DNA from 4 places in the Undibacterium sp. YM2 genome. Region 4 is predicted to be linked to each of the others. Evidence: predicted binding sites of a transcription regulator. Region 4 holds the regulator's gene; each other region holds the start of a gene.

Region 1 (7,377 bases), 620 kb from region 4:
GCGCAAGGCTTTCGACACGGATGATTATCAACTCATGATCGTCGCCAACAAGTTTCAAACAGGTTTTGACCAGCCCAAGCTGTGCGCCATGTATGTGGATAAAAAACTGGGTGGTGTGGAATGTGTGCAAACTCTGTCGCGCCTGAACCGTACTTACCCAGGCAAAAAAGAAACGGGCACTTTTGTGCTGGATTTTTTTAATGCCCCGGAAGATATTCTTTCCTCCTTTCAGCCTTACTTTCAGACTGCCGAACTGGCAGATGTATCCAACCCTAACCTGATTTTTGATCTGTTTGATAAATTGCGCACTGCGGATATTTTTACCTGGACAGAAGTTGAGCAGTTCTGCAAAGCCTTCTTTGTGCAAAGCAAGAGCAACGCCGCCATTGCCAATATTTGCAAACCAGCGGTAGAGCGCTGGCAAAAACGCTATAAACATGCGGTAGAGGCTTACAAGCAAGCCAAGGAAATGTTTGAACGCACAAAGAAGTTTAATGATGCGGTACTAATTGCCAATGCGGAGAACAGCCTTAAAGATTGCAAGAAAGCCAGGGATGCGCTGGAGATTTTCAAAAAAGACCTGGGCACTTTCGTGCGCTTTTATGAGTTCATGTCGCAAATTGTTGATTACGATGACAAGGATTTGGAAAAACTCAGTCTGTACGCCCGCAACCTGCGCCCCATGCTGCGAGAAACCATCATTGACGAAGACGATATCGATTTATCGACCATCTCTCTGAGCCACTATCGCGTATCCAAAATCCGCCAACAGCATTTGATGCTGAAAGAAGATCAGGAAGAATACCAGCTGGTGCCAGGTGAAGGCGCAGGCACAGCCAAGGCCAAAGACAAGAAAACTGAATTCTTGTCACAGATCATTCACAGGCTTAACGAGTTGTTCATCACCGACCACTTGACTGACCAGGACATGGTGAATTACGCCTATACCATCAGCGACAAGGTCAGGGAAAACTCCATCGTCATGCAACAAATCGCCAACAACAGCGCAGAACAAGCCATGCTGGGTGATTTTTCCAAGGCTGTCGATGATGCAATTTTGGACAGCAGCGAAGTGCATCAAATTCAAATGATGCAGTTACTGTCTGACCCTAAACGCAATGCCGGTTTTGCGAAGGTGATTTTTGATTTATTGACGCGACCAGCGCCGTGACATTTTGCAAGCAGTAGCGAATGACTAGGTCGCTATGACAACCAAGATTTAAGATAAGGATAGATGTGATGCAACCGTTCTCAATAACCCTGTTTGCCACCACTGGTGACCCGGAAGCGATTCGCCACGTGGACAAGTCCAATTGGTCGGGCCATGGAGTGGTGTTTACCAAAGAGCTAGTAGGTAGTTTGAAACAAGAACCTGGTATTTCGCAGGCAGGTATTTATATCTTGGTAGGCAACGCCGCCGAAGAAACAATTTATATTGGCGAAGCAGATCCAGTTGGTGACAGGCTTAAGAATCACGTCGTTAACAAAGAAGGCTGGGTCTGGGGCGTATACTTTTTTGATCAAAATCATAAAATCGGCAAGACTGAAGTGCAATACCTTGAGTCTACGCTCATTGCACTGGCCAAAAGGTATGACAGTGCCATTTTGCTTAACAAAAATACGCCCACAGAACCAACCATGTCGCCAGCCGCAAAAGCCACTGCACAAGCTTTTCTGGCGGACATGCTGCTGATCTTGCCCATGCTGGGCATCAACGCATTTACTCCACCTAAGATCACAGATGTGACGGAACAAGTGCAGCCTGTGGGCTCAGAAAGCGGCACGTTCGACACTATAGTCATCCCAGCCCGTGAAGATGGATTTAAAGAGCAATTCTTAAATAAAAACCGCTGGTTTGCTGTGAGGATCAACGCCAAACAAATACCAAAACTAAAATACATCGCCGCCTACCAAGTTGCTCCAGTCGCAGCGATTACGCATATTGCTGAAATTGAGTCTATCGTCCCTTACAACGATACTGGTAAGTACATGATCAATTTCAAGCAGGCGGCGACAGTGCTCACGCCTGTTCCTCGTACAGATACTAGTGAAATCAATATGCAGTCAGCACGCTACGCCTTACGTGACAAGCTGTTAGCGGCAACGTATCTGGATGAGGTTTGGGCATAAACCTGCTCGCATTTATCTGCATGCAAATTGTTAATACCTATGCTCATCCACCAAATGCTTATTAAAACTGTATTTGCTGCCGCCTTGCAGCACATCGGTCAGGCGTTTGGGGTTGGCGGATGAGATGAAGATGTCGGCGATGCCGTCCTTGACGCGGAACTTGGTGGCGGGGCTTAAGATGTTGTTGGCTTTGATCATCAGGTGGCGGATGATTTTGGCTTTTTCGCTGCAGATGAGGAAGTGGTTTTCTTTTCTGAAGTTGGTCAGGGGATATTGAGCCACCAGCCTTCGTCGTTGCCGTAGCGGACGACTTGGGAGAATTGGGTGTTGCCTTCGTTGAGGACGTTGGCTTGCAGGGAATCGTTGGCGATTTGGATGGCTTCGGCTTTGTTCATTTTTGTTTTCTTTGGGGTCTTGGGCGGGATTCATGAGCAGGATTGCTGCCTGGGTATTCGACGGAAACCCATCCCTATCCCTGCCTTTCCCTTGAAGGGGAAGGAGTATGTGGCGGTATTTTAACCGTTGCAGCTTCAATACAGACGGAATTGGACGCAGTTCTCGTTTACCCTTCACGCTACATTGCGTTAAACTGTATGCATATACAGTTATTTAAACGCTACTCCCCTCCCCCATGCTTGCCAATCTGGATAATCCTTTTTACTACCTTGAAAACTTCCAGGCCGTGCTGGACTGGGTGGGTGGGCGCTACGCGGATTTGTTGGCTGATGATGAGCAAGCGTTTATAGAGCAGTTCGGCAAGCTGCCGCAGGCGTCGCGGGCTTTGTTTGTGCGTATGGTGATGCGCAAGGGTTGCGTGTTCAGGGCCAGCAAGCTGGTGTATGGCGAGATTGGTGAGACTTGTGCTGCAATGCAGGCACTAGTGGATGTGGGCTGGGTGCAGGCTGATCCTGAGCTCGATATTGCGGGCCTGTTTGATTTGCTGCAAAAGCCTGAGCTGGCGCTGGTGCTGGCGATGACACCTGCTGAAAAGAAATTGCCCAAGGCTGAGCAACTGGGTTTGTTTAGCCTACGGCATACGGCTAGCCAGGCTTTTTCTGCCTGGTGCTCAGGCGCTGTCAGTGCTGTGGATGATGTGGCTTACCAGGTGCTGAACAAGGATTTGTGTGATCGTTTGCGGCTGCTGTTTTTTGGTAATCTGTATCAGGACTGGTCTGAGTTTGTATTGTCTGACCTGGGTATTTTCCAGTATGAGAAGGTGGAGTTTTCTGCGGCTTCGCGCGGCTTTGGCTGTCGGGCAGATATTGATGCTTATCTGGCCTTGCATGCCTGTCGTGAGGCTTTTCATGCGGAGCAGCCTGTGCCTAAAGTGCTGGCGCAACTGGCTGCGACTGATTTGCATGCATTGGACAATGCATGGATTGCCAGCCGCCGTAACCGCTTGTTGTACCAGATTGGTGAGTACCTGGAAAAGCAAAAGGACTGGGCGCTGGCGCAGCAGGTGTATGCGGGCTGCACTTACCCAGGCGCGCGCTTGCGTGCCATACGTGTGCTGGAGAAAAGTGAACAGACGCAGGCCGCCTATGATTTGCTGATGCTGGCACAGCAAGCGCCTGAGAGTGAGGCAGAGCATCAGCAGATGTTGCGCATTGCACCGCGCCTTGCCCGCAAGCTGGGGCTGGCTAAAGCCGCCAAAGCAGCCAGCAAGCCACCGACAGAACTGGCCTTGCGCCTGCCTTATCCACAAGAAGATTATGTGGTTGAGTATGTGGTACGTGATCATTTGCGTACAGATGATGCGCCGGTGTTTTATGTGGAGAATGCGCTTATCAATTCTCTGTTTGGTTTGTTGTGCTGGTCTGTGATTTTCAAGGCAATACCGGGGGCGTTTTTTCACCCTTTCCAGCGCGGGCCTGCGGATTTATTGAGTGTTGATTTTCAGGCGCGGCGGACGGATGATTTTGCGACCTGTTTTGCGCAGCTCGATACAGATGCTTATCGCCAGACCATACGGCAAACTTATGCGGCCAAGTCTGGCTTGCAGTCACCTTTTGTGTTTTGGAGTACGCTGTCTGAAGACTTGCTGGAGATGGCGCTGGAGTGCATACCTGCACAACATCTGAAACATAGTTTTGAGCGCATCTTGCTGGACATCCGCGCCAACCGCAATGGCTTCCCTGACCTGATACAGTTCTGGCCGCAAGAACGGCGTTACCAGATGATAGAGGTCAAGGGGCCTGGCGATAAATTGCAGGATAACCAGAAGCGCTGGCTGGACTTTTGCGCGACACATGATATGCCGGTGACAGTGTGCTACCTGGAATGGCAAGAGGCTGAACAGTGAGCAGTGAGAGCACCGCCAGTTATACGGTGGCCGTGCGTGCCCTGTGCGAGTTCACGGCCAAGCAAGGTGACCTGGATTTGCGCTTTACCCCCTCACCCACTGCCGAGCAAGGTATGGCCGGGCATGCAACAGTGGCCCTGCGCAGAGGCAGCAGTTACCAGCGTGAAGTAAAACTGGAAGGCCAGCATGGCAGCTTGCATGTGCGTGGCCGAGCTGATGGTTATGACCCCGACTTGCACCAGGTTGAAGAAATCAAGACCTACCTGGGTGACTTGCATGCCATGCCTGATAACCACCGTAACCTGCACTGGGCGCAAGCAAAGGTGTATGGACATTTGTTATGCCAGAAGCTGGGCTTGCAAAAGATCAGTGTGGCGTTGGTGTATTTCAATATACAAAGCCAGAAAGAGACTGTGCTGCAGCAAGACTTAGCTGCTGGTGAATTGGCAGATTTTTTTGCTTTGTTGGGCGGGCGCTTTATTGCCTGGGCAAAGCAGGAAGCAGCTCACCGTGCTGCACGTGATCTGGCTTTGGCGGATATGGTTTTTCCACACGTGACATTCAGACCAGGGCAAAGGCAACTGGCTGAAGCGATGTATAAGGCCAGCAAGCGCGGCTGTTGCCTGCTGGCGCAAGCGCCGACGGGTATAGGCAAGACCATAGGCAGTTTGTTCCCTCTGTTGAAGGCGACAGCAGAGCACAAGCTGGACAAGATTTTTTATCTGGCAGCAAAAACATCAGGACGGCAACTGGCTTTGCATGCGCTGGGCAATATCCAGAACAGCACGCCAAAGCTAGGCTTGCGCACGCTGGAACTGGTCGCCAAGACCAAGGCTTGTGAATACCCTGAAGCCGCTTGTCATGGTGATGCCTGTCCGCTCGCCAAAGGTTTCTATGATCGCCTGCCTGCCGCACGTGCGGCCGCTGTTGAACAGCAATTGCTTGATAAAGAAGGCTTGCGCAGCATCGCTCTTGAACATCAGGTTTGCCCTTATTATCTGGGCATAGAAATGGCGCGCTGGGCCGATGTCATCATTGGCGACTACAACTATTATTTTGATCTGTATGCTTTGCTGCATGGTTTAACGATAGTGAACAACTGGCGTGTCGCCGTACTGGTGGATGAGGCACACAATATGGTGACTCGGGCGCGCCAGATGTATAGTGTAGAGCTGCAACGCGATAGCCTGAAGCGCTTGCGCAAGTCGCCACCGCCAGCGCTCAAAAAAACTTTGAACAGTTTGTATCGCGCCTGGCTTCAACTGGAAAAAGAGCAGGAGGCTGATTACCAGCCGCATGCCGAGATACCAGAGAAACTGTTGGCCGCTCTGACGCGTCTGTGCACAGAAATTGGTCTTTACTTTGCTGACAATCCCAGCCAGTTAGCGCCGGACTTGCAGCAGTTTTATCTGGATGCCTTGCTGTTCAACCGCCTGGCAGAAAGCTTTGCTGATCATTCGATATTCGATGCCAGCAAAGCACATGGCACATCGACGCTCTGCATACGCAATATCGTGCCAGCGGCTTTTTTGACACCGCGCTTTGCGGCCAGTCATACGACAGCGCTGTTCTCGGCTACTCTGAGTCCCTGGAACTATTATTGTGACACGCTAGGCTTGCCCGAGGGCACAGCATGGGTGGATGTAGAGTCGCCCTTCTCTGCTGATCAATTGCAGGTACATGTGGTGGATAGCGTCTCTACCCGCTATGCCGACCGCATGCGTTCTGTTGCGCCTATCGTTGCCTTGATGGCACGACAGTATCATACGCAGCCAGGCAATTATCTGGCCTTCTTTAGCAGCTTTGACTATCTTGAGCAGGTCAGCGGCAGCTTCATCAATGCGCATCCTGATATCCCTGTGCGTTTGCAAACCCGGCGTATGAATGAGGCAGATCGTGAAGGGTTCCTGGCGCAGTTTACCGAAGATAGTCAGGGTATTGCTTTTGCTGTACTGGGCGGCTCATTTGGTGAAGGCATAGATTTGCCTGGTACACGACTGATAGGTGCGTTTATCGCGACGTTGGGTCTGCCACAACTAAACCCCATCAATGAGCAAATCAGGCTGCGCATGGATAAGATATTTGGGTCGGGGTATGACTATGCTTATCTTTACCCTGGTTTGCAAAAGGTGGTGCAGGCTGCGGGGCGGGTCATACGGCAGACAGATGATCGGGGGGTGGTGTATTTGATTGATGACAGGTTTGGGCGGGGCGATGTGCGGGCTTTGTTGCCGGGGTGGTGGGAGGTGAGGTAACTGTATCGTGCCCTTGTAGGTTGGGCTACGGTTCACCAGTCTAGCGAGGCCCGGCCCAACACTCGGCCTCTGCAAACGTTTATGTTATTTAAACGCTCAGCTTCGTAGGTTGGGCTTCGCTTCATCAGCCCAACACAGAACCTCAGCAAACGTATACGTCACTTATGCGCCCAGTGTTGGGCTGATAAATCGTAGCCCAACCTACACCACGCTCACCTTCCGCCCTCGCAATCAACACAAACCCTCCATTAAACAAGTAAACCTTGTTATTTAACGAAACAAAGTATATATTAATGGGGCCGAATCACCATTTTTATAGAAGTTCGTCTCGATTATGAAAACTTCCAAGTCCCAGCAAGAGCAAACCCGGCGCACCTTGATACGCACCGCCGTTGATCTGATAACGGAAAAAGGCTATGACGCCGCCACCATGAAGCAGATTGCCCGTGAGGCGGGTATAGGGGATGCGACGATTTACAAGTACTTCCCCAGCAAGGAAAAAATCCTGCTGGCTTACTATGAGCTGTGCATAGAAATCACGCTGGAAGTGGTGCAAGAAACACCGGGCTGGGAAGAATTTACCTTGCAGGAAAAACTCCAAAGGCTGGTGGATGCCTTGCTGGAACTCTTGCTGGGTGACCGTGAATTTGTCGAGATCACGCGCGATATCTTTGGCAAATCGCCCTTGCT
Region 2 (7,377 bases), 370 kb from region 4:
CGCGATGCGGGCACGGCCTGGGCAGGTATGTACCAGCCAGGCTGCCTGCAATGCCAGTGTGCTGGCATCTACCCCATAGGTAGGGGCCAGGATCAATTGGCAGTCTGGCATGCCCTTTAAATGTACCAGGTCGCCTTTGGGATGGGCGATGTCCTCTGGCCTGATCAGGTAAGTACCTTTTTCTGCACGGGTACGACCGACCGTGATCAATTCGCACAGGTTCCCGTAGCCATTCTTGTTCATCGCCAGGATAATGAGATTGAAGGCTGGGGTATGGTTCTCTGGCGTCACCAGCATCTGGCTACCGATGATCAGGTGCAAGCCTAGCTTTTTGGCTTCCACGTGTGCTTTGACGACACCGGAGACACTGCATTCATCCGTGATGGCAATGGCCTGGTAGTCCAGTTTCGCTGCACGCTGGATCATGTCTTCCGGCGATGAGGCTCCGCGCAGGAAACTGTAGTGTGTAAAGGTCTGGAGCTCGGCATAAGCCGGTAGTAAAGATGAGGTCAGCATGGCAACTCACGCAAATAAGCCGTGCAAAAACCAGCGCGGGTCCGAGGTCCGCTCAAGGTAGACCCAGTAACATGTTGCATCACTGCCCTGGGCAACGTAGTAGTCACGTGCTGCCATGGCATTGTCGAACCAGCCGCTTTCTATCCGTTCGGGCCCTTTAATCAGCTTGAGGGGCGAGTTGTAGAATGGACGGTCATCACGCATCAAGAGCTGAATGGGATTTTCTAATACCCAGAATGGCCGCTCCAGGTCGATAGAATCCGATTCTTGCTTGGCACATTTAGTAGAGACCGGCACCCAGCAATTGGCACGCTCAGGGCGATGGTCAGCTAATGGCGTTAGCTTCAGCACATTCTCTTTACCCAGGCGAGCGACCAGTAACTCCAACAGGCGGTTGTGATCCTCCTGCGAACCACCAGGCTCAGGGAATAAGGAATCGGTTGGCGGCAACATATCGACCAGTTGCAGGACTTCCAATCTGAGGGCAATGACGGGAGCCACCAGCTCAAGTCTTCCCAGTCTCTCTTTTAACAGGCGGATCAGGTGATCTTCGTGCCATGCCGGTTCGGCCAGACTGATTTCGAGAACGGAAGGCGCTATGGCCGCACGACCACGCTCATGTTCCAGGAAGAACACAAAACAGGAAACAGCCTTTTGCAGTGACACCAGCCAGCCGACCAGTTGCAATAACAGGCGCTCGGAGCCAAACAGCAGTGCCTCCGCATGCTCAATACGGTCATGTGTCTCCATCCGGGCAGAGAAGGTCAAGGGCGTCTTGATCCATTCAAACAGTTCCGGTGCCATGCCAAAGGCTTTATCCATGGCTTCCAACAAGAGCTTGTTGGTACGCCTCTGCAATCCTGCCCTTGGCAGCTTGCGTAGCTGACCAATGGTGTCACAGCCTATGCCTTGCAGCCATTCAAAGTGCTCGTGGGCAGATGGCAGAAGCAATACAGGCAGACGGTCCAGCAATCTCTCCATGGTGCCAGTCTGAACGACACGCCTGACCTGCCCATATTTCTTACTGAACGGTACTCTGGAGAGCAGCCATGCACCCATGGCTGTGGGGGCAGTGGCCATGGTCGCGGTAAATCCCAGCATGCGCACACACTTCTTGATCTGCCTGCAAATAGCCCGTGGGCCACGGAACAGACTCAGACTGGCAGTAACGTCCATCAGGACACAGAAGTCATCAGCGTAGGTGACTTCAGGGGTGAACCGCAATAGCGCCATCGCGATGGCGTTGAAGGCTATGTCTTCCTTGTGCAGATCACGATCTATCATAATCGCGTCGGGTACGACTGCAGCAACGCCGCTGCGCCGCATTGCAGGACGCACGCCGGCAACTGCCGCCTCCCGGCTTGCAGTCAGGACACGGTCTTGTTCCATTAATACATAGGGACCAGGCTCAGACCAGGATGGTCTGATTGCTTCCAGTGGCAAGAATCGCAGGTGCAGGCAAATCCACATGCGCATGATCGTGTTCCGTTGAGTTGTTGTGGCGACTGACAGGCATGTCAGGCAGGTTAATGAAATGGATAAGGTCTGAATGTGGTCCTTGCCGTTTGACGATTTCCACATTGATACCCGATCGCGCCGGTCGAAGAGCTAAACGCAAAGGTGCCGGAGAAGTATCTCTTTGCGCTGACACTGGACGCATGAGAAAGAAATATGTGTCGGTTGTCTGTGCTGCCAGGTTCAATCGTCGCAAGGCTTCAGCACGGATATTTGCTTGCCAGAGCAGTACTGCACCGCAACTGCCGTTCTTCAAAATTTGCTCGGTGGTCCACAGGGCATCGGCGGTGGTTTTGGCTTTGAGCCACATGAGCCGTTCTGCGGGCAGGTTCCAGCTTTGGCATGTCAGGCCATTGGGGGCATGGGGTGGCTGGATCAAGGCGATGCGCTGTGATCTGGCTATCGCTGCCAGAGCTGGCTTCAAGAGCTGCATTTCGCCGATGCCTGCCTGCTGGACCAACAGCTCGATCAAAGATGAGCGTGGCCAGCCTTCATTGGGTAACTCTGCATCCAGTTCTTTGAAACCAGATGAAAGCGTCGACGCTTTATAGACAGCCATCTCGCTGGCCCGCCAGATGGCGTGCGGCATTTTGCCTAGCACACTGGATAGATTTGGCGGGATTGGTGACTGGGCAATCATGATTTTGTTGCTGACGAAATAATTTTTTGGATTGGAAAAATACTGAATTAATGTACAGTATATGCACAAAAAAATTAAATGTCATCTTCATTTCCGTTTGTTGATTTCTTGAAAATGAAGGTGGTTGGGGAGAGATTTTCCGCTATGCCAAGTTAACGGATCATTTTTGCAACGATTTAACAATTATTTAAATATCTAGCTTTATTTATAATTTTTGTAAAAAAATAAGAAGATATTATTCAATTAGTTACAACCCAATTCATCCGTCACCAACATATGCTGGAAATTGTTTATGACGGCATCTCTGGTTGACTTTGCTTGTCCTTCACAGATAGGAAAATAATGAAAACTTCGATTCTGAATGTAATGTTGTTGGGGCTGATCATGACAAGTTCGATCGCATGGGCAGACAACAAAGCAACCTGCGATGCTGGCAAAGGCAGCTATGTCACAGGAAAAGTGACATCTGCGCCAAAGTTTAAGAGTGGAAAATTTCTCAAGGGTGTCGAACTTTCGCACACCCATCTCAACGTGAAAGTAGACGGCACTGGCGATATCTATGACGTTGCTATCGATAACGTGTTTGCGACGGGCTATGTGAAAAACATGAAAAAGGTGAGTGTGTAGCTCTTTTGATGAAAGACAAACCTATGGCGCGAGCTTACATTATGGTTGTATTAGTAACAACTATTCTCTTTGGAACGCAAATATGTATAGCGAGTCCTCACAAGCAGATTGATCTTCGCAATCAAACCGATGCGGATGGAGAATACACAGTCTCAATTTGTTCGCGCCCCTCACCAGGCCCCGAAGGCTTGCCTGGGCACATGTTTGTCGCATACAGCTTCAAGCCCACTGATCAAGATCGAAAAGTGATTGCATTAGGCTACACGACTAGAGCAGGACTCATCCAAGGGGTTTTGTCGTTCAGCGCGCTGCTCACTATGCCTAGCGGATATCTCGGAGAAGAGAATTTCACGCACATGGAGGAGCAGTGTCTTGAGCTCCTCGTAAACAAAAATGACTTTGATCATGCATGGTCAATTGCTCAGCCGTTCTATAATTTACCAGCACTAAGTTCGGTGCAATACGCTGGAATCTATTCATTAACGAATAATGACTGCGAAACATTCGCAACTCAGGTTGCTCGAACCTTTAATAGCCTTGTAGTGCCTCAAAGGAAAATCCTCGACCTACCAGAGGCCTACGTTCGAAAGCTCATTGACGCCAACTAGTTAAGCAGCGACATGTGTCGCTGATAAGTAAGCGCATTGAATTAAATTCGATAGATGAGAGTAGCTTTACTTTATGGACACAAAATTATTTACACCCTCCGAGGGACGCTCATATTCCAAAAAATCAAGTTTGTATTAATTGGAATTCTGGCTTATTTCTAATTGAATCCAGGCAGCATGTCTGATGTGACTGAGAAAACTGCCCCGACGTAGTTTTGATCTATCGTAAAATCGGCCGTATCATACGATACCAATCCCTGTACTCTAAATGACCACGCGTTTGCATCATTGGGCTTAATCCATTGAAGATCTCGTTTTCCATTTGGACCACAGCTTCGCAAGTCAACAACCTTGGATGGTAGTTTCGACTGATTCGAGATATTGATTGGGGTAATGGTAAGTAACGCCTTCGTAAAAGGCTGGTTGCTACTCGTATAGACCGACGGTAATTCGCATTGGACACTCACCCCAAGTGTTAAATCATTTTGAATAAAGTCAAAATAGGCAGCTTCAATCGAATCGTTTGCGGCGGAAGTATCGAATACAAACTGAACCACGTCTGCAACGGTTACTGCTTGACCAAAACACTCCGTGAGTGAAATCGATGCCTTTGCGGCGATTTTGCACGTCGATATTGCCTTATTCAAGAGTTGCTTGCCTGAGTTATTTTGAGTAACTGCAAATGAGATGGAAACAGTCTCGTCGCTCGTATTTAGTATTTGATCATTCACCAAACGCATCGGGAGAACGCCAACATGAGACTGTAGACGAACGATCACCTGAATTTCAGTAAAGGAGTCACGCTGCTGTGCACTTCTTTTGATCCTCAATGTCACTGGAATCCCGGTCAAACTACGCATTTGATGAAGTATTAAAGCTGCTCTGCTTCTTGGCATAGTGAGACTGATTGAAAGATCACTGCCTACTCGCCATGCTGTCGCTGTGCCCTCCTGCCAAGCTGCCGAATCAATAGCTACGTCGAGTGCCTCCAAAGCGTTCACATTGGTTGAAACTACATCCTCAGAGCGAGATGTAGCCAAGACGACTGCGGGATCTACAAGCAATGTCCCCAAAACCGTGACAATTAGATTCCCAGACGGATCAACTTGGACACTTCCTTTTTGCCGCACTCCATCGACTGCACTGAACCTTGGTGTAATGTGGGTGGGGGCGGGCGCGCGTGCCAGTGATACAAGATCATTGATCACCGTTCCGCTCGAAAGGAATTCAAAACTTTGGGGATTGGTTGGGATAGTGGTTCTAAAGATAGATCCAAAACGAGCTCGATCAGAAATAGCGGCGTCGATAGTCTGTAGTCCCTCGGCAGAGACGCCAACGCCAACGTCAACAATTGGTTTGTACTTACTTAAATAGGAATAAAATTTAAGCGCTTCCTGCCATCGTTGTTGATCCATTGCTTGCTTGGCCGCAGCCAAAATTGAAGGGAGCGCACTTGTCTCCCATGCCTTGATCCAATCTCCGAGCGCACTGCCGTTACTATCCGCACATTCAGGCAGTGTCAGGCGTTGAAGCGTTCCACTAACAGGCGCTGGAATCTTTACATTATTTGCCACATTGACTGCCCCCTTGAGACCCTCACGTAGACGCTCATAGGAGTTTCTCTCAGGATGGTTGCGAGCATCCCAATAAGGCTTCAAGTTGGCATACTCTCCAACCCAGAAACTGTCGGAAACGGACATTTGCGAGCTGGGGAAATCGTCTTCTGAATATTGAGCATTGAGCGCAGAGAGAGCTGCTTGGATTTGATTGAGGCCTGTGCTAACAGCGGTCGGGCCTGCTTGGGTATTTACAACTATTGATGACCCTGCCACTGTAGACGTAGCGTTCACAGCTGCCTGCCCGCATACATTGAAATTGAGGCCAACCTGAGGTGCAGTCGGCGCTTTGTAAAATGGAAAAAGGGTAGACATGCCGTACTTAAATCCAAATAGAGGGTACCCATTTTGCCCTGGAGATCGGTAAGCAAATATTGTTAATGACGCAGATTGATCGACATCCACGTCATCAACAAATAGATGGACGTCTATAAGGTTATTGGCGCCATCAACACTAATAGACGTGTCCGCTGCGGCACCAATACGCCTACCAATTAAGATCAAACGTCTGGTCTTGGGACTAACCGTAATTCGAACATTGCCTGTGGGTTTCCAGTCGAGAAATCCAAGTACCGCAGTCTCCGTATCTGGGAATGGAATGAATACTGTAGCGTCATTAGAAACGAACCGTGCGACCGTCTGCGCGGTGGCGTGACCAGTGAGCAACTGCATCACGAGAGGCAGAATAATGGCCCACTGTATTTTAAAAGCTAACATGTTGGGGTGAATTCTGAACAGTCGAATGCCTTATTTAAAGGCGCATCCTGCCACAGCCCACTCCAGGAAAACGTTCGCTTTGTTCCATCCTTGAAATTGGCGTCAAACTTAATAGATAATCTTCTCGGCAAGTCCAATTGGTCAAACAACAGAAACGTAGGTCTTGGGACGCTTTTTACTCCGTTTAAACTAGCTGGCGAAATGAAGCCTGTACCAATTGTCTTGTCATCTGCTTTCACAGTTAGTATTCCATTTCTAATGCCTGCGTCAACGCCATCTACGCCAGACCAAGGAAGACTATCAAACCTAAATTGAAGTTGCTCTACCATTGGCAGAACATCGTGAATTCCAGCCTCTAGTTGGGTTGCAGGTGTAGTTATTTTTCGTGGTTTTAGATTGAGGGACTTCGTTGTGCCAAGGGTCGGGTATAGTATGCTTCCAGATTGCTCAAGTGAATAGTCCCCCACCTTTGTTACTCCATTCGAAGAGAGTTCGAACGCAAAGTTGCTTACGCTGCGGCCTTGGGCATCTGTCCAAGCACCGGGATCATGCCAGCTAACAAGCTGCTGTTGAGCCTTTCCAGACTTATAAGTAGCCTTGAGAACAACCTGAACGTCAGTTAAGCTTAGGCCGTCAATGGTACCCATTGGAGGAAGCACTACGTATGCAGATGAAAATGATCCTCCTTGTACAAAAGTGTAAAGATTCTTAAGGATAGGATCGTTTTCGGCATACTTACCACCTAGACCGATGAAGCCTTGTACGGATGTTCTTCGGTCAATAGTCCTTCGAAAGGTGAAGGAAATAGTCTCTTGAAGCTTTGTGAGCTGACTAACGTCTTTGTAAGCCTCTGATCTTCCTACGTTGAGCCATCCGCCGCCCAGGCTCGGGTCGTTCGCATTTGCTGGCTCGATTTTTTCTGGTGTTTGCTGGAGCACCAAAACTGACTGCGCTAACCGTTGTAGGATCGGGTCGAGGTATTTGTCAAGATCCGATTGCTGGAAGCCAATCCCAACCTCGCCTGTCACAGTCATCACCCCAGAGTTGATCAACGAGTCACGTACGTTGGAACGTTCTTCTTGATATGTAGCAGATCCCGTGCGGACGAGGCCAAAAAAGCCAAAACTGCCAACGGAAA
Region 3 (7,377 bases), 3.0 Mb from region 4:
TACGCCCCAAACGGAAATCAAAATGATTTGATCTGGCCAGGGCAAAATATTCGCGCTCGTCAGCATGGCTGTCGAGGGTGCCTGCAGCCACCTGATGCAATAAAGGTTTCCACAAATGGGTGCGGCTGGCATCGACCAGCGTAATGACGGCTTTGCCGCGTTTACCTAATTTCTTACCCAAGCGAACCGCCAGTTCCAGCCCGCCTGCACCACCGCCAACGATGGTAATTCTATGTACTGCCTCCTTGTTTTGCGTGTTCACGACGACTCCCTGTATATTAAAAATGTATTCCCTTGGTGCCGGTCAAGCAAATGCCGGGGCCACGGGAATGCACTTTTGTCAGGAGTCAGTATGACAAATGGCAGATAGAGTATACACACATGCCGTCAGCTCGTGGTCGATATCCCGCCTACTACAGTAATTTAGAAATGCAAGTCTAAAAGACTGACAATTTATCCAGATTTATACTATCGCCAGCGCATGTCATATAGATAAAAATATTCCTTACGAGTAGTAACGAATTTGCCGAATATTTAGGCAGGATTCAGGTAGAATAGCGCTTCTTCGAATTTCCCCCTTCCCTGATCGTGCAAATCGGCTCTTACGTGCTGCGTAATAATATTTTTGTTGCTCCCATGGCTGGCGTGACTGACAGACCTTTCCGTCAGTTGTGCAAGGAACTGGGTGCGGGTTATGCCGTGTCTGAAATGGCGGCCTCCAATCCCAAACTCTGGGAAACAGAAAAATCCACGCGCCGTACCAACCATGAAGGTGAAATGGAGCCCAAGGCCGTGCAGATTGCCGGTGCAGACCCACAGATGCTGGCCGAATGTGCCAAACATAATGTTGATAAAGGTGCGCAAATCATCGATATCAACATGGGCTGCCCGGTTAAAAAGGTCTGTAATGCCTGGTGCGGCTCTGCCTTGTTGCAGCATGAAAGCCTGGTTGGTCAGATACTGGATGCCGTGGTTGGTGCAGTCGATGTGCCGGTGACACTGAAGTTCCGTACCGGCTGGGACAGGGCCAATAAAAATGCCCTGAGCATTGCCCGCATGGCAGAGGCGGCTGGCATACAGATGCTGACCCTGCATGGGCGCACCCGTGCCGATGGCTATAAGGGTGATGCCGAATATGACACCATTGCCGCCGTCAAGGCCGCAGTCAATATCCCCGTAGTTGCCAATGGCGACATCACAACACCGGAAAAAGCCAAATATGTCTTAGAGGCCACCGGTGCTGACGCCATCATGATAGGCCGGGCGGCGCAAGGCCGACCGTGGATCTTTCGCGAGATCGCCCATTTCCTCAATACCGGCGAGCATTTACCTGCTCCACTGATTTCTGAAGTTCGTGAACTCATGGATAACCATTTGAAAGCGCATTATGCGTTTTATGGTGACTACCTTGGCGTACGAACGGCACGCAAACATATAGGCTGGTATGTGCAAGACCTGGTAGGTGGTGAAGATTTCCGGCAACAAATGAACTTACTGACGGATTGTGATGAACAACTTGCCGCCGTCAGCAGTTTTTTTGATCACATGGCTGGGGAGCGGTTACAATACCGCCCCTTTGAAGAAAAACTGGCAGCATAAGACGAAGCACTTTTACAAAAAATAAATTGTCTTGCCGTCCATGAAGCATGGACTACCCGCCGCCTGGCTTAACCGAACAGTGATAAAAACAGCATGAGCAAAGATAGCATTCAAGACGCCGTCCACAAAAACCTGGAAAAATATTTCCGTGACCTGGGCGAGCAACCTGCCTCCAATATTTACGACATGGTCGTGTTAGCCGTTGAAAAACCGATGTTAGAAATGGTCATGACGCGCGCATCGAGCAACCAGTCACAAGCCGCCGATATGTTAGGCATTAACCGGAATACTTTGCGCAAGAAATTGCAGCAGCACGGTTTGCTTTAATCCATACTCGAGGCTTGACACCGATTTCCTTACTCACATCAAAAATCATGATCAAACAAGCCCTCATTTCCGTCTCCGACAAGACCGGTGTGCTCGAATTTGCACGTGAATTGTCTGCGCTCGGTGTCAAGCTCTTGTCCACGGGTGGCACGGCCAAACTGCTGGCTGACAATGGCCTGCCTGTTACCGAAGTGGCTGACTACACTGGCTTCCCTGAGATGCTCGATGGCCGTGTCAAGACCTTGCACCCTAAAGTGCATGGCGGTATTTTGGCACGCCGTGATTTCCCTGAACACGTGGCAGCACTGGAGCAGCATGGCATTCCTACCATCGATATGGTGGTGGTCAACCTGTACCCGTTCCAGCAAACTGTCGCCAAGGGTGAATGCTCACTCGAAGATGCGATAGAAAATATCGACATCGGTGGCCCGACCATGTTGCGCTCTTCTGCCAAGAACCACAAGGACGTGACTGTCATTGTCGATCCGTCTGATTATGCCGTTGTACTGGCAGAGATGAAGGCAAATCAAAACGTCGTCAGCTATGACACCAAGTTCACGCTGGCGAAAAAAGTATTTGCCCATACGGCACAATACGATGGTGCCATCACCAATTACCTGACCAGCCTGGGTGAAGACAAGGCGCACACCACACGCAGCGCTTATCCGCAAACCCTGAACCTGCATTTTGAAAAAGTACAGGAAATGCGTTACGGTGAAAACCCGCATCAGTCTGCCGCTTTCTATCGCGACCTGAAGTCTCTCGAAGGCTCGCTGGCCAACTACAAGCAATTGCAAGGCAAGGAACTGTCTTACAACAATATCGCCGATGCCGATGCCGCATGGGAATGCGTAAAGTCTTTCGCTGAATCTGCCTGCGTCATCGTCAAGCATGCCAATCCTTGCGGTGTGGCTTTGGGCGCGACACCATTTGAAGCCTATAGCAAGGCTTTGCAGACTGACCCGACTTCTGCATTTGGCGGCATCATCGCCTTCAACCGCGAACTTGATGGCAAGGCTGCTGAAATCGTCGCCAAGCAATTCGTTGAAGTGCTGATCGCACCATCGTTCACTGCCGAAGCGAAACAGATTTTTGCAGCAAAACAAAACGTACGTCTGCTGGAAATTTCTCTGGGTGATGGCTTCAATCAATATGATATGAAACGTGTTGGCGGAGGCTTGCTGGTACAGGCACCGGATGCCAAAAACGTCTTGCAGGAAGAACTGCGCGTCGTCTCGAAATTGCAGCCTACACCACAGCAAATGGCTGACATGATGTTCGCCTGGCGCGTGGCCAAGTATGTCAAATCAAATGCAATTGTTTTCTGCGGCAATGGCATGACACTGGGTGTAGGCGCTGGTCAGATGAGCCGCATAGACTCGGCCCGCATCGCTTCCATCAAGGCACAGAATGCTGGTTTGACTTTGACTGGTTCTGCCGTCGCGTCTGACGCCTTCTTCCCCTTCCGTGATGGTCTGGATGTGGTAGTAGATGCTGGTGCAACTTGCGTGATCCACCCGGGTGGTTCCATGCGTGACCAGGAAGTGATTGATGCTGCGGATGAACGTGGTGTGGTCATGGTTTATACCGGTACGCGTCATTTCCGTCATTGATATGATATTGATAAAGTATTGATCAATTAGTGATTCTGTTTAAAACGGCTCTGTTCACCCAGAGCCGTTTTTTATTCTGCATTCTCACCTTTATGGCTTACGTCTATATCCTGGCCAGTGCTCGAAATGGCACTTTATATGTCGGTGTTGCCAACGATTTGATAGCTCGTGTTTATCAGCATAAGAACGATTTCGTTGACAGCTTTACCTCCCGACATAAGGTTAATCAACTGGTCTGGTTTGAACAGGTCGATTCGATTCTTTCTGCCATTCAGCGCGAAAAAGCAGATCAAGGCATGGAAGCGGGAATGGAAGATCAGGTTGATTGAAGAGAGCAATCCTTATTGGCGGGATTTGTATTTGGATATTGTTTGACTCTGACAGAAACGTGATTCGTTAAATCCCCCGCACTTAATTGACGTCGCTCCTGCGCAGGCAGGAGCCTAGTGGCGTTGGTTGTTCACGAATACCATTCGCCAATACTTTCAACGCCAACATGCAAGAAATATCTTCGTGAGCAATTAGCACCTCGGCGTACTACGAACGCCACTGGTGCGCCAGCCAGGTAGATTCCTGCCTACGCAGGAATGACGAATTTGAGAATACGGGCTTATTCGACAGTACCGCATTACGACGATACAAACCGGGCTAGGTATCGCCCACATAATACAAAAAAAATTAACGTCGCTCCAGCGCAGGTTGGAGCCTGGTGACGTTCGTTGCTCACGAATACCATTCGCAAGTAACAACAAATCGGCATATGACACATATCAATCACAACAAACAATAAGCAAAAGTAATCACCCACTCACATAAGCACAAATAAAAATCCACACTGATACGCTATACTCTCCAGCAAGACCCGCTCAGCAACACCAGCTCACCGATATCCACAAAGAATCCATGAAAATCCTAGGCATAGACCCCGGCTTGCGCACCACCGGTTTTGGCGTGATCTATAAACAAGGTAGCAAGCTGACATATATTGCCTCAGGCACCATCAAAACCGTCGATGGAACTTTGCCAGAACGCTTGAAGACAATCTTGTCAGGCGTATCAGAAATAGTACGCACTTACCAGCCAGATTGTGCAGCGATAGAAAAAGTGTTTGTGAACGTCAATCCGCAATCCACCCTGTTGCTGGGGCAAGCGAGGGGTGCGGCAATCTGCGCGCTGGTAGCTGCCGACCTGGCGGTGTCAGAATACACAGCGCTACAGGTCAAGCAAGGCGTAGTTGGCCATGGCCGCGCCAAGAAGGAACAGGTACAGGACATGGTGCAACGTCTGCTGGCCTTGTCGGGCCTGCCCGGCAGTGATGCGGCAGATGCGCTGGGCGTCGCTATCTGCCACGCACATAGTGGCGATACGCTGGCGACCCTGGGCGCGATTGCACCGGGATTGGCCAAGAAGGGCTTACGTGTCAAGGGCGGGCGTCTGGTCGGCTAGCTTCTGGCGGAACCCGCTACATTGCAGTATCGCAATATCCATATAATTTCCCCGCATTTACCTCGTCAAACGCCCAAGAATCGTTTACTATCACTGTTTATTCATACAGTATGAAAGCAGTCTCATGATAGGTCGCATTGCAGGCACTCTGATAGAAAAGAATCCTCCGCAATTGCTGGTCGATTGCCAGGGCGTAGGCTATGAAGTCGATGTGCCCATGAGCACTTTCTATAACCTGCCGCATCTGGGTGAAAAAGTGGTCTTGCTGACGCATCTGGCAATACGCGAAGATGCCCATGTGCTGTTTGGTTTTGGCACGGCTGAAGAGCGCACGACGTTCAAGCAATTGATCAAGATCAGCGGCGTCGGTGCCCGCACTGCGCTCTCTATTTTGTCCGGCATGTCAGTAGCCGATCTGGCGCAGGCGATTACGCTGCAGGAAGCCGGACGTCTGACCCGCGTGCCCGGCATAGGCAAGAAAACTGCTGAAAGATTATTGCTCGAACTAAAGGGCAAACTCGGTGCAGACCTGGGCAATGCCACTGCGGCACTGGCTGCGGGTGATCATAGCGCCGACATCCTGAATGCCTTGCAGGCCCTTGGTTATTCTGACAAGGAAGCCTTGCTGGCGATGAAATCCGTGCCTGCTGGCAGTGGCGTGTCAGATGGCATCAAGCTGGCATTGAAAGCATTGTCCAAAGGCTAAGCGATGACAATACAGACCGACAATCTTTCATCCAACTTCAGCGAGCCACGCATTATCTCGGCCACGCCCAGTTCTCCCAATGAGGAGGCGATAGAGCGCGCCCTGCGTCCCAAGCAGCTTGATGAATATGTGGGACAGGAAAAGATACGCGGCCAGCTGGAAATTTTTATCACGGCGGCAAGACAGCGCAGCGAAGCACTGGATCACACCTTGCTGTTTGGCCCGCCAGGCCTGGGGAAAACAACGCTGGCACACATCATTGCGCGTGAGATGGGTGTTAATCTGCGCCAGACTTCTGGCCCGGTGCTGGAACGCGCTGGTGACCTGGCTGCCCTGCTGACTAACCTGGAAGCCAATGACGTACTCTTCATTGACGAGATACATCGCTTGTCACCGGTCGTTGAAGAGATTTTGTACCCGGCGCTGGAAGACTACCAGATTGACATCATGATAGGCGAAGGCCCGGCAGCCCGCTCGGTCAAGCTGGATTTGCAGCCTTTCACCCTGGTCGGCGCTACTACCCGCGCCGGTATGCTGACCAACCCGCTGCGCGATCGCTTCGGCATCGTTGCCAGACTGGAATTTTATACGCCTGAAGAATTGACCAAGATCGTCACCCGCTCCGCATCACTGCTGGGCGCACCGATACAGGCCGACGGTGCACGAGAAATCGCCAAGCGGGCACGTGGCACACCGCGTATTGCCAACCGCCTGTTGCGGCGTGTGCGTGACTATGCCGAGGTCAAGGGCAATGGTGAAATTACCAAAGGCATGGCCGACGCGGCATTGAAAATGCTGGATGTTGATGCAGTTGGCTTTGACCTCATGGACAGAAAACTGCTGGAAGCCATACTCTTCAAATTTGGCGGTGGCCCGGTAGGACTGGACAATGTTGCCGCCGCCATAGGCGAAGAACGCGACACCATAGAAGATGTACTGGAACCCTATCTGATACAGCAGGGTTTTTTGCAACGCACGCCCAGAGGCAGGATAGCAACGCCGTCCGCGTATGAGCATTTTGGCGTGACCATGCCCAGATCGGGCAATAACGGAGACTTGTGGGGCGGCACCTGATACTCCAGCCCTCCATGGTTTGTGCTCAATCTTACCAAATTTGATGCCATGTCCTTACTAGCCGAACAACATGCCTACACCTTCCTGGAAGCGCGGGCACGCACCCAGCATGTCAGCCCCCTGAGCTGGCAATTTGAACTCAGCATAGATGATGCCTATGACATCGCAAGGGCATCTGACACCATACGCGCCGCCGAAGGCGAGGTGCGCATAGGCCGTAAACTAGGTTTTACCAACCGCAAGCTGTGGACCAAGTACGGCGAAAAAGCCGCCATACGCGAACCTATCTGGAGCAGCCTGTTTGACAGCACAGTGCGCTATGTAGAAGACAACCATGCTTATCAAAGCCTGACTGGTGCCTTGCAGCCACGTATAGAGCCAGAAGTGGTATTCAAGCTCGGCAGGACACCTGCTGCCGATGCCTGCATAGAAGAACTGGCAGATTGCCTGGAATGGATGGCACATGGCATAGAGATCGTCGTCAGCCCCTACCCCGACTGGAAGTTTGAGGCTGCCGATGCGATAGCTGCACTTGGCCTGCACGGCACCCTGCTGATCGGTGAACCACGAATCTTGTCGAGCGCCAGCCGTCAGCATCTGGCTGAGCTGCTG
Region 4 (7,377 bases):
ACGTAGTTATCGAATTTGGTGTATTCACCCAGGAAAGTCAGACGCACGCTACCAATGGGGCCGTTACGCTGCTTACCAATAATGATTTCTGCCGTCCCCTTGTCCGGTGAATCCGGGTTGTACACCTGGTCGCGATACAAAAAGATGATGACGTCAGCATCCTGTTCAATCGCACCAGATTCACGCAAGTCAGACATGACAGGACGTTTATTTGGTCTTTGTTCCAGGGAGCGGTTCAACTGGGATAAGGCAATCACTGGACAATGCAGTTCTTTTGCCAGGCCCTTCAAGTTACGGGAAATTTCAGAAATCTCGGTCGCACGGTTTTCACCGGCATTATTGGCTGACATCAATTGCAAGTAATCGACTATCACCAAACCCAGTTTGCCACATTGGCGCGCCAGGCGGCGTGAGCGTGCACGCAACTCAATTGAACTCAGCGCTGGAGTTTCATCAATGTACAACTGCGCATCATTCATTTTTTGTATCGCATGCGTCAGGCGGGGCCAGTCTTCATCAGTCAGCTTGCCGACCCGCAGGCGGCTTTGATCCAGACGACCTACCGAGCCCAGCATACGCATGGCCAACTGAGCGCCACCCATCTCCATGGAGAACACGGCGACTGGCAAGCCACTGTCTATCGCCACGTTCTCACCTATATTCAGCGAGAAGGCCGTTTTACCCATGGATGGACGTCCCGCCACAATGATCAGATCACCCGGCTGCAAACCTGAAGTCATTTTGTCCAGATCAACAAAACCGGTAGGCACACCGGTAATATCGTTCTGGTTGTCGCGGTTGTACAATTCATCAATGCGTTCAACCACTTGTGTCAGCAAGGGCTGGATGGCCTGGAAACCTTGTGCTCCACGCGCGCCCTCTTCGGCGATGGCAAAAATCTTGGATTCCGCCGCGTCCAGCATTTGCTTGACCTCTTTCCCTTGCGGGTTAAAGGCGTCTCCTGAAATCTCATCTGCCACGGTAATCAGCTTGCGCAAGACACCGCGGTCACGCACGATCTCTGCGTAGCGGCGTATATTCGCAGCCGAAGGTGTATTCTGCGCGAGCGCGTTGAGGTAGGTCAGGCCGCCGGCGTCTTCTGCCTTGCCCATGCCATTCAGGGCTTCATACACAGTGATGACGTCAGCAGGACGGGAAGAATTGATCAATTTGACCATGCACTGGAAAATGATCCTGTGGTCATAACGATAAAAATCTTCTTCGTTGATGAAGTCAGCGATACGATCCCAGGCGGCATTATCAAGCAGCAAACCTCCGAGAACAGATTGCTCTGCTTCTATGGAATGAGGGGGGACACGCAAGGCATCAAGTTGAGGATCAGAACCAGCTTTCATGGCGCGCATTATAACCGTTAAATCAGACTATCAGAACGTCCCAGCATGGAGAAATGAACCAGTTTGTGACAAGTTTGTGACAAATAGCGAAATCGCTCAAAATTCGGCCATCCACATAAAAAAAGCCGGGAAAACCCGGCTTTTTTGAATTTGCCAAGAAAGCAAATTAAGCGTGTTCGCCCAATACAGCAACGATAACGTCAACTACCACATCAGTGTGCAGAGCAACGGAAACACTGTGATCGCCAGCGATCTTCAACGGACCTTGTGGCAAACGCACTTGTGCTTTTTCTACCGCAAAACCTTGTTTAGTCAGGGCTTCAGCGATATCAGCATTAGTAACAGAACCAAACAAACGGCCATCTACACCCGCTTTTTGTGTGATTTGTACGGTCAGACCGGACAGTTTTTCGCCTTGAGCTTGAGCTGCTGCCAATTTGGCTGCTGCTGCTTTTTCCAGTTCAGCGCGTTTAGCTTCGAATTCAGCAACTGCAGCTGTCGTAGCACGACGAGCCATACGTTGTGGAATCAAAAAGTTACGTGCATAGCCGTCTTTTACGCGAACTACATCACCCAGATTGCCGAGATTAACGACTTTATCCAACAGAATAACTTGCATATTTTTCTCCTTTACCTTGTCGTCAATTACGCTGTGTGCAAATCAGTGTATGGCAGCAACGCGAGGTAACGTGCACGTTTGATTGCAGTGTCAACTTGACGTTGATACAGCGCTTTTGTACCGGTCAAACGTGCTGGCATGATTTTGCCGTTTTCTTGCACGAAATCTTTCAGTGTGTCGATGTCTTTGTAGTCAACTTTTTCTACATGTGCTGCTGTGAAGCGGCAGAATTTTTTGCGTTTGAACAAAGGGTTTTGTTGTTGACGCTTTTGCTTCAATTTGCTTTTGTCGAATTTTTTACCGAATGCCATTTTTGGCTCCTAATCTAGTAAATGTGTCCCGAATTCAGTGATATGAAAAACGAGACTTTTGCTATTGCGATTTTTGCGCGCTAAAAAACCGGTGAATTCCATGGGCTGTTCCAGGGCAATTTCTGTAAAACGCTGGGATATTTCACCAGCAGCCATCGCAGAAATCTCAAACTCGACCTGGCGGACAGTGTTCGCCTCACGAGTTTCTGAACTATGCATCAAGGTAGCAGAAGCTATCGGGATACCGGCCGGGGTGTAGCGCAATGCGCTTTTTCCCACAATCCGGGCTACGAGCTTCAGCTGATTCACTATTTTTTACGCGACCTTTGTCAATTATTAAGCAGCAGGCGCTTCAACACGTTGCGCTTTTGCAGCATCTTCTTTCTGAACAGCTTTCATCATAGGAGAAGGTGTTGTTTCTGCTTTTTTCAATTTGACTGTCAGGTGACGCAAGACAGCATCATTGAATTTGAATGCTGTTTCCAACTCGAGCAGAGTTTCAGCATCGCATTCGATGTTCATGCAAACGTAGTGCGCTTTCGCCAGTTTTTGAATCATGTAAGCCAGTTGACGACGGCCCCAGTCTTCAACGCGGTGGATTTGACCACCACGGGCTACAACACTTGCCTTGTAGCGCTCGATCATTGCAGGAACTTGCTCGCTCTGATCTGGATGTACGATAAATACGATTTCATAATGACGCATATATTCTCCTTGTGGACAATAAAAATAGCCCGCCTCGGCGTCAAGACGAGTGCGGGAAGAGGAAAGCCGACAATAATAACCCAGTTTTTCATATTGATCAATTAGATCAGTGACTTAGGCAATTTATCTGCCAATTCCTCATCGTAAGTGAGGTATTTTTTTCACATTTCTCATTAATTACGGTCATTTTGACTTGCATATTCAGCTTTACTGTATAAAAATACAGACTGCTTGTATATACAGCACCTTAACACTAGAAAACGCCATGCTCAAACTCACTTCCCGACAGGAACAAATCCTGAACCTGATCAAAGACGCCATTCAAAACACGGGGTTTCCTCCTACTCGTGCCGAGATTGCGACAGAGCTGGGGTTCCGCTCTACCAATGCTGCTGAAGAACATCTGCAAGCCCTGGCACGCAAAGGCGTCATAGAAATTGCGGCAGGTACTTCACGCGGTATACGCCTGCTGGAGTCAGAGTTGTCCAGCCATATCACAGGCAAGCAACTGGCCTTGCCTCACCCCGCTCTATTGCAACTTGCCCTGCCACTGGTTGGCCGCGTTGCCGCTGGCTCCCCGATACTGGCGAGTGAACACATAGAATCCACTTACCACGTAGATCCTGCCCTGTTTTCTGCCAAGCCGGATTTTTTACTAAAGGTACGCGGCATGTCCATGCGCGATGCTGGCATACTTGACGGTGACTTGCTGGCCGTCAAAAAGGCTGACAGTGCCCGCAATGGCCAGATCGTGGTTGCGCGCCTGGGTGATGATGTGACCGTCAAGCGCTACAAAAAAACTGGCAGCCTGATAGAGCTGATGCCAGAGAACCCGGATTATCCCGTGATCAAGATTGGCGACTCGGAAGAAGATTTCGCGCTGGAAGGTCTGGCTGTCGGCCTCATGCGCAACTGGGTTTGAGGTCAGCCCGGGCGTGATTTTACCCTCTCGTTTGCTTCACGCCCGGGCAGAATCTCAAGCTTATATTTCAAGCTATTTGTTTCTGTCTACTGGCAAGCCCGCCTTGCTTCCTCTCATTAAGTGACTCACTCTCAGCTGAGATAAGCGACAGATATAAAAAAACGTCCGGACTTTCCGGACGTTTTTCATTTCAGAGCAACAAGCTGTTGCTTCAGAAGCTTAGTGCTTAACAACCGTTGTATCTGCAGGTGCTTCAGCTGGCGCAGTGGCGGGCGTTGCAGCCGCCACAGAAACAGGCTCATCCACCAAAGGAACAGGCTGGGTTTCCAGTGCAATTTCCAGGACCTTGTCTATCCACCTGACCGGGATGATTTCCAGTTTGTTTTTTACATTGTCCGGGATCTCTGCCAGATCCTTGGCATTTTCCTCAGGTATCAAGACTGTCTTGATGCCACCACGGTGAGCAGCCAGCAATTTCTCTTTCAAGCCACCGATAGGCAATACTTCACCACGCAAGGTGATTTCACCTGTCATGGCAACATCAGCACGAACCGGGATGCCTGTAAACACTGACACCAGAGCCGTGGTCATGGCTATACCGGCAGATGGACCATCTTTTGGTGTTGCGCCTTCTGGTACATGGATATGGATGTCGCTCTTCTCGAATACATCTGCCTTGATACCCAGACGTTTGGCGCGGCTGCGTACCACAGTGCGGGCTGCTTCTATCGATTCTTTCATGACATCGCCCAGTGTACCTGTGCGTATCACACCGCCTTTACCTGGCATATTGACAGCTTCTATGGTCAGCAAATCGCCACCCACTTCCGTCCAGGCCAAACCGACTACCTGACCAATCTGATTATCCTTGACGGCAACACCAAAGTCATAGCGACGTACACCCAGGTATTTATCCAGATTTTTAGAATTGACCGTAGCTTTTTTCTCGGTCTTTTTGAGCAAGAGCATTTTCACGACCTTGCGGCAAATCTTGGAGATTTCCCTTTCCAGCGAACGCACACCGGCTTCACGGGTGTAATAACGAATGATGTCGCGTATTGCACTTTCAGCCACGGTGATTTCGCCTTCTTTCAAACCATTGTTCTTGATTTGTTTAGGCAACAGATAACGCTGGGCAATGCTGGTCTTTTCATCTTCGGTATAACCCGACAGACGTATCACTTCCATCCTGTCCAGCAATGCTGGCGGGATATTGTAAGAGTTGGACGTCGCTACAAACATCACATCGGACAAATCGAAATCGACTTCGATATAGTGGTCCGAGAAAGTGTGATTTTGCTCAGGGTCCAATACCTCCAGCAAGGCAGACGAAGGGTCGCCACGGAAGTCAGCACCCATCTTATCGACTTCATCCAGCAGGAATAATGGATTACGTACACCGACCTTGGACAGGCTTTGCAAGATTTTGCCTGGCATGGAGCCTATGTAAGTACGGCGATGACCGCGAATTTCTGCCTCATCACGCACGCCACCGAGGGCCATACGCACGAACTTGCGGTTCGTGGCACGGGCGATGGATTGCCCCAGCGAGGTTTTACCCACACCTGGAGGACCTACCAGACACAGGATAGGCGCTTTCAACTTGTCGACGCGCTGTTGTACTGCAAGATATTCCAGGATGCGTTCTTTGACCTTATCGAGGCCAAAGTGTTCGTCTTCCAATACTTTTTCAGCATTCGTCAAATCATTATTGACCTTGGATTTTTTCTTCCATGGCAAATTGACGATAGTGTCGATGTAATTACGGACGACAGTAGCTTCTGCCGACATAGGCGACATCATCTTGAGTTTTTTCAACTCATTCTGTGCTTTGTCGCGGGCTTCTTTAGGCATTTTGGCGGCCAGGATTTTTTTCTCCAGCTCGTCAATATCAGCGCCCTCTTCACCCTCGCCCAGCTCTTTCTGTATAGCCTTGACTTGCTCGTTCAGGTAATACTCGCGCTGGGATTTTTCCATCTGGCGCTTGACGCGACCACGGATGCGCTTTTCAACTTGCAAGATATCGAGCTCGCCTTCGAGCTGACCCAGCAAATGTTCAAGACGTTTTGCCACACTGAAAATTTCCAGGATGACCTGTTTTTGTTCCAGCTTCAAAGGCAGGTGCGCGGCGATGGTATCAGCCAGGCGACCAGCGTCATCAATGCCGGACAGGGATGCCAGAATTTCTGGTGGAATCTTTTTGTTCAGTTTGACGTATTGGTCAAATTGCTGAACGATAGTACGGCGCATAGCCTCGACTTCTGACTCATCACCTTCATCGACGGCGATCGGTGTCAGGTCAGCAAAGAAATGCGACTCAGAATCATGGATCTTGCTGATGCGCGCACGTTGCGCACCTTCGACCAGCACCTTGACAGTGCCGTCGGGCAATTTCAGCATTTGCAGAATATTGGCAATACAGCCAATTTCATAGATATCATCTGCCGAAGGTTCATCCTTGGCAGCAGCTTTCTGGGCAGCAAGCATGATGCTCTTGCCCTGGTCCATAGCGGCTTCGAGGGCTTTAATGGATTTGGGGCGGCCCACAAACAGGGGGATTACCATGTGCGGGAATACAACGACATCACGCAGTGGCAACAACGGCAATTGGGTTTGTTCGGTAATCAGAGTAGTCGTCATGGCGCACCTTTCATAAATACTGGTTAACAATGTTGGCGCACTGGGCGGAAACACAAGCCCATTCTGGAAAAAAACAATAAAAAAAGCCACTCAGAGAGCTTCTCCGGGTAGCTTTACGATTGAAGCCAGAATCGTTTGGTTAAACCATTGTACTTCGAATCAAATTAAAAAAAGGCAAAATAAATAAAAATGGGGAGCTAAGTCCCCATTTTTGTTACTTCGCAGCAAACAATGCCATCAGGCACCAGATACTTTTGGCTGCTCATGGTAAATCAGCAAGGGTTTGGCGCCATTCGTAATGGTATTTTCATCAATGACAACTTTTTCCACATTCTGATGGCTAGGCAAGTCATACATGACATCCAGCAGAGCATGCTCAAGGATGGAACGCAGGCCACGAGCACCAGTTTTCCGCGCAATGGCCTTCTTGGCAATCGCTTGCAAGGCCGCGGGGCGAATATCCAGTTCAGTACCTTCCATCTCCAGCAATTTTGCATATTGCTTGATCAGCGCATTTTTGGGCTCAACCAGGATTTGTATCAGCGCTGCTTCATCCAGTTCATTAAGCGTAGCAATCACAGGCAAACGACCAACCAGTTCAGGAATGAGACCAAACTTGATCAAATCCTGCGGCTCTGCGTCTTGCATGACTTCGCTGGCGCTCTTTTCAGTCTGGCTCTTGACGCTGGCAGAGAAACCTATGCTGCTGCGCTCTGAACGGTCAGAAATGATCTTGGCCAGGCCATCAAATGCACCACCGCAGATGAACATGATGTTGGTGGTGTCGATCTGGATGAAATCCTGATTCGGATGCTTGCGACCACC

What was found. The regulator LexA, encoded in region 4, represses DNA repair genes until DNA is damaged. The targets are predictions, from matches to a motif close to ACTGTATNNNNATACAGT.
Region 1: UNDYM_RS06925 (VRR-NUC domain-containing protein) is a predicted target of LexA. The motif match lies at 2,719-2,736, and genes of this name have one in related genera.
Region 2: imuA (translesion DNA synthesis-associated protein ImuA) is a predicted target of LexA. The motif match lies at 2,713-2,730, and genes of this name have one in related genera.
Region 3: ruvA (Holliday junction branch migration protein RuvA) is a predicted target of LexA. The motif match lies at 5,078-5,095, and genes of this name have one in related genera.

The regions. Positions count from the first base shown of each region.
Region 1 is NZ_AP018441.1:1,557,661-1,565,037, reverse strand. It holds gene UNDYM_RS06940 (type I restriction endonuclease subunit R) at 1-1,171, shown strand, start outside; gene UNDYM_RS06935 (GIY-YIG nuclease family protein) at 1,240-2,130, shown strand; gene UNDYM_RS06930 (hypothetical protein) at 2,161-2,412, opposite strand; gene UNDYM_RS31065 (hypothetical protein) at 2,394-2,525, opposite strand; gene UNDYM_RS06925 (VRR-NUC domain-containing protein) at 2,762-4,432, shown strand; gene UNDYM_RS06920 (ATP-dependent DNA helicase) at 4,429-6,687, shown strand; gene UNDYM_RS06915 (TetR/AcrR family transcriptional regulator) at 7,022-7,377, shown strand, end outside.
Region 2 is NZ_AP018441.1:2,545,637-2,553,013, forward strand. It holds partial or broken gene UNDYM_RS11570 (error-prone DNA polymerase) at 1-516, opposite strand, end outside; gene UNDYM_RS11575 (DNA polymerase Y family protein) at 523-1,992, opposite strand; gene imuA (translesion DNA synthesis-associated protein ImuA) at 1,925-2,671, opposite strand; gene UNDYM_RS11585 (hypothetical protein) at 3,014-3,298, shown strand; gene UNDYM_RS11590 (hypothetical protein) at 3,307-3,906, shown strand; gene UNDYM_RS11595 (hypothetical protein) at 4,065-6,239, opposite strand; gene UNDYM_RS11600 (hypothetical protein) at 6,233-7,377, opposite strand, start outside.
Region 3 is NZ_AP018441.1:5,194,219-5,201,595, forward strand. It holds gene UNDYM_RS23810 (NAD(P)/FAD-dependent oxidoreductase) at 1-262, opposite strand, end outside; gene dusB (tRNA dihydrouridine synthase DusB) at 589-1,599, shown strand; gene UNDYM_RS23820 (helix-turn-helix domain-containing protein) at 1,693-1,926, shown strand; gene purH (bifunctional phosphoribosylaminoimidazolecarboxamide formyltransferase/IMP cyclohydrolase) at 1,974-3,539, shown strand; gene UNDYM_RS23830 (GIY-YIG nuclease family protein) at 3,569-3,868, shown strand; gene ruvC (crossover junction endodeoxyribonuclease RuvC) at 4,443-4,985, shown strand; gene ruvA (Holliday junction branch migration protein RuvA) at 5,110-5,691, shown strand; gene ruvB (Holliday junction branch migration DNA helicase RuvB) at 5,695-6,765, shown strand; gene UNDYM_RS23850 (2-keto-4-pentenoate hydratase) at 6,814-7,377, shown strand, end outside.
Region 4 is NZ_AP018441.1:2,172,855-2,180,231, reverse strand. It holds gene UNDYM_RS09805 (replicative DNA helicase) at 1-1,355, opposite strand, end outside; gene rplI (50S ribosomal protein L9) at 1,522-1,974, opposite strand; gene rpsR (30S ribosomal protein S18) at 2,001-2,285, opposite strand; gene priB (primosomal replication protein N) at 2,295-2,594, opposite strand; gene rpsF (30S ribosomal protein S6) at 2,622-2,990, opposite strand; gene lexA (transcriptional repressor LexA) at 3,256-3,912, shown strand; gene lon (endopeptidase La) at 4,132-6,552, opposite strand; gene clpX (ATP-dependent Clp protease ATP-binding subunit ClpX) at 6,790-7,377, opposite strand, start outside.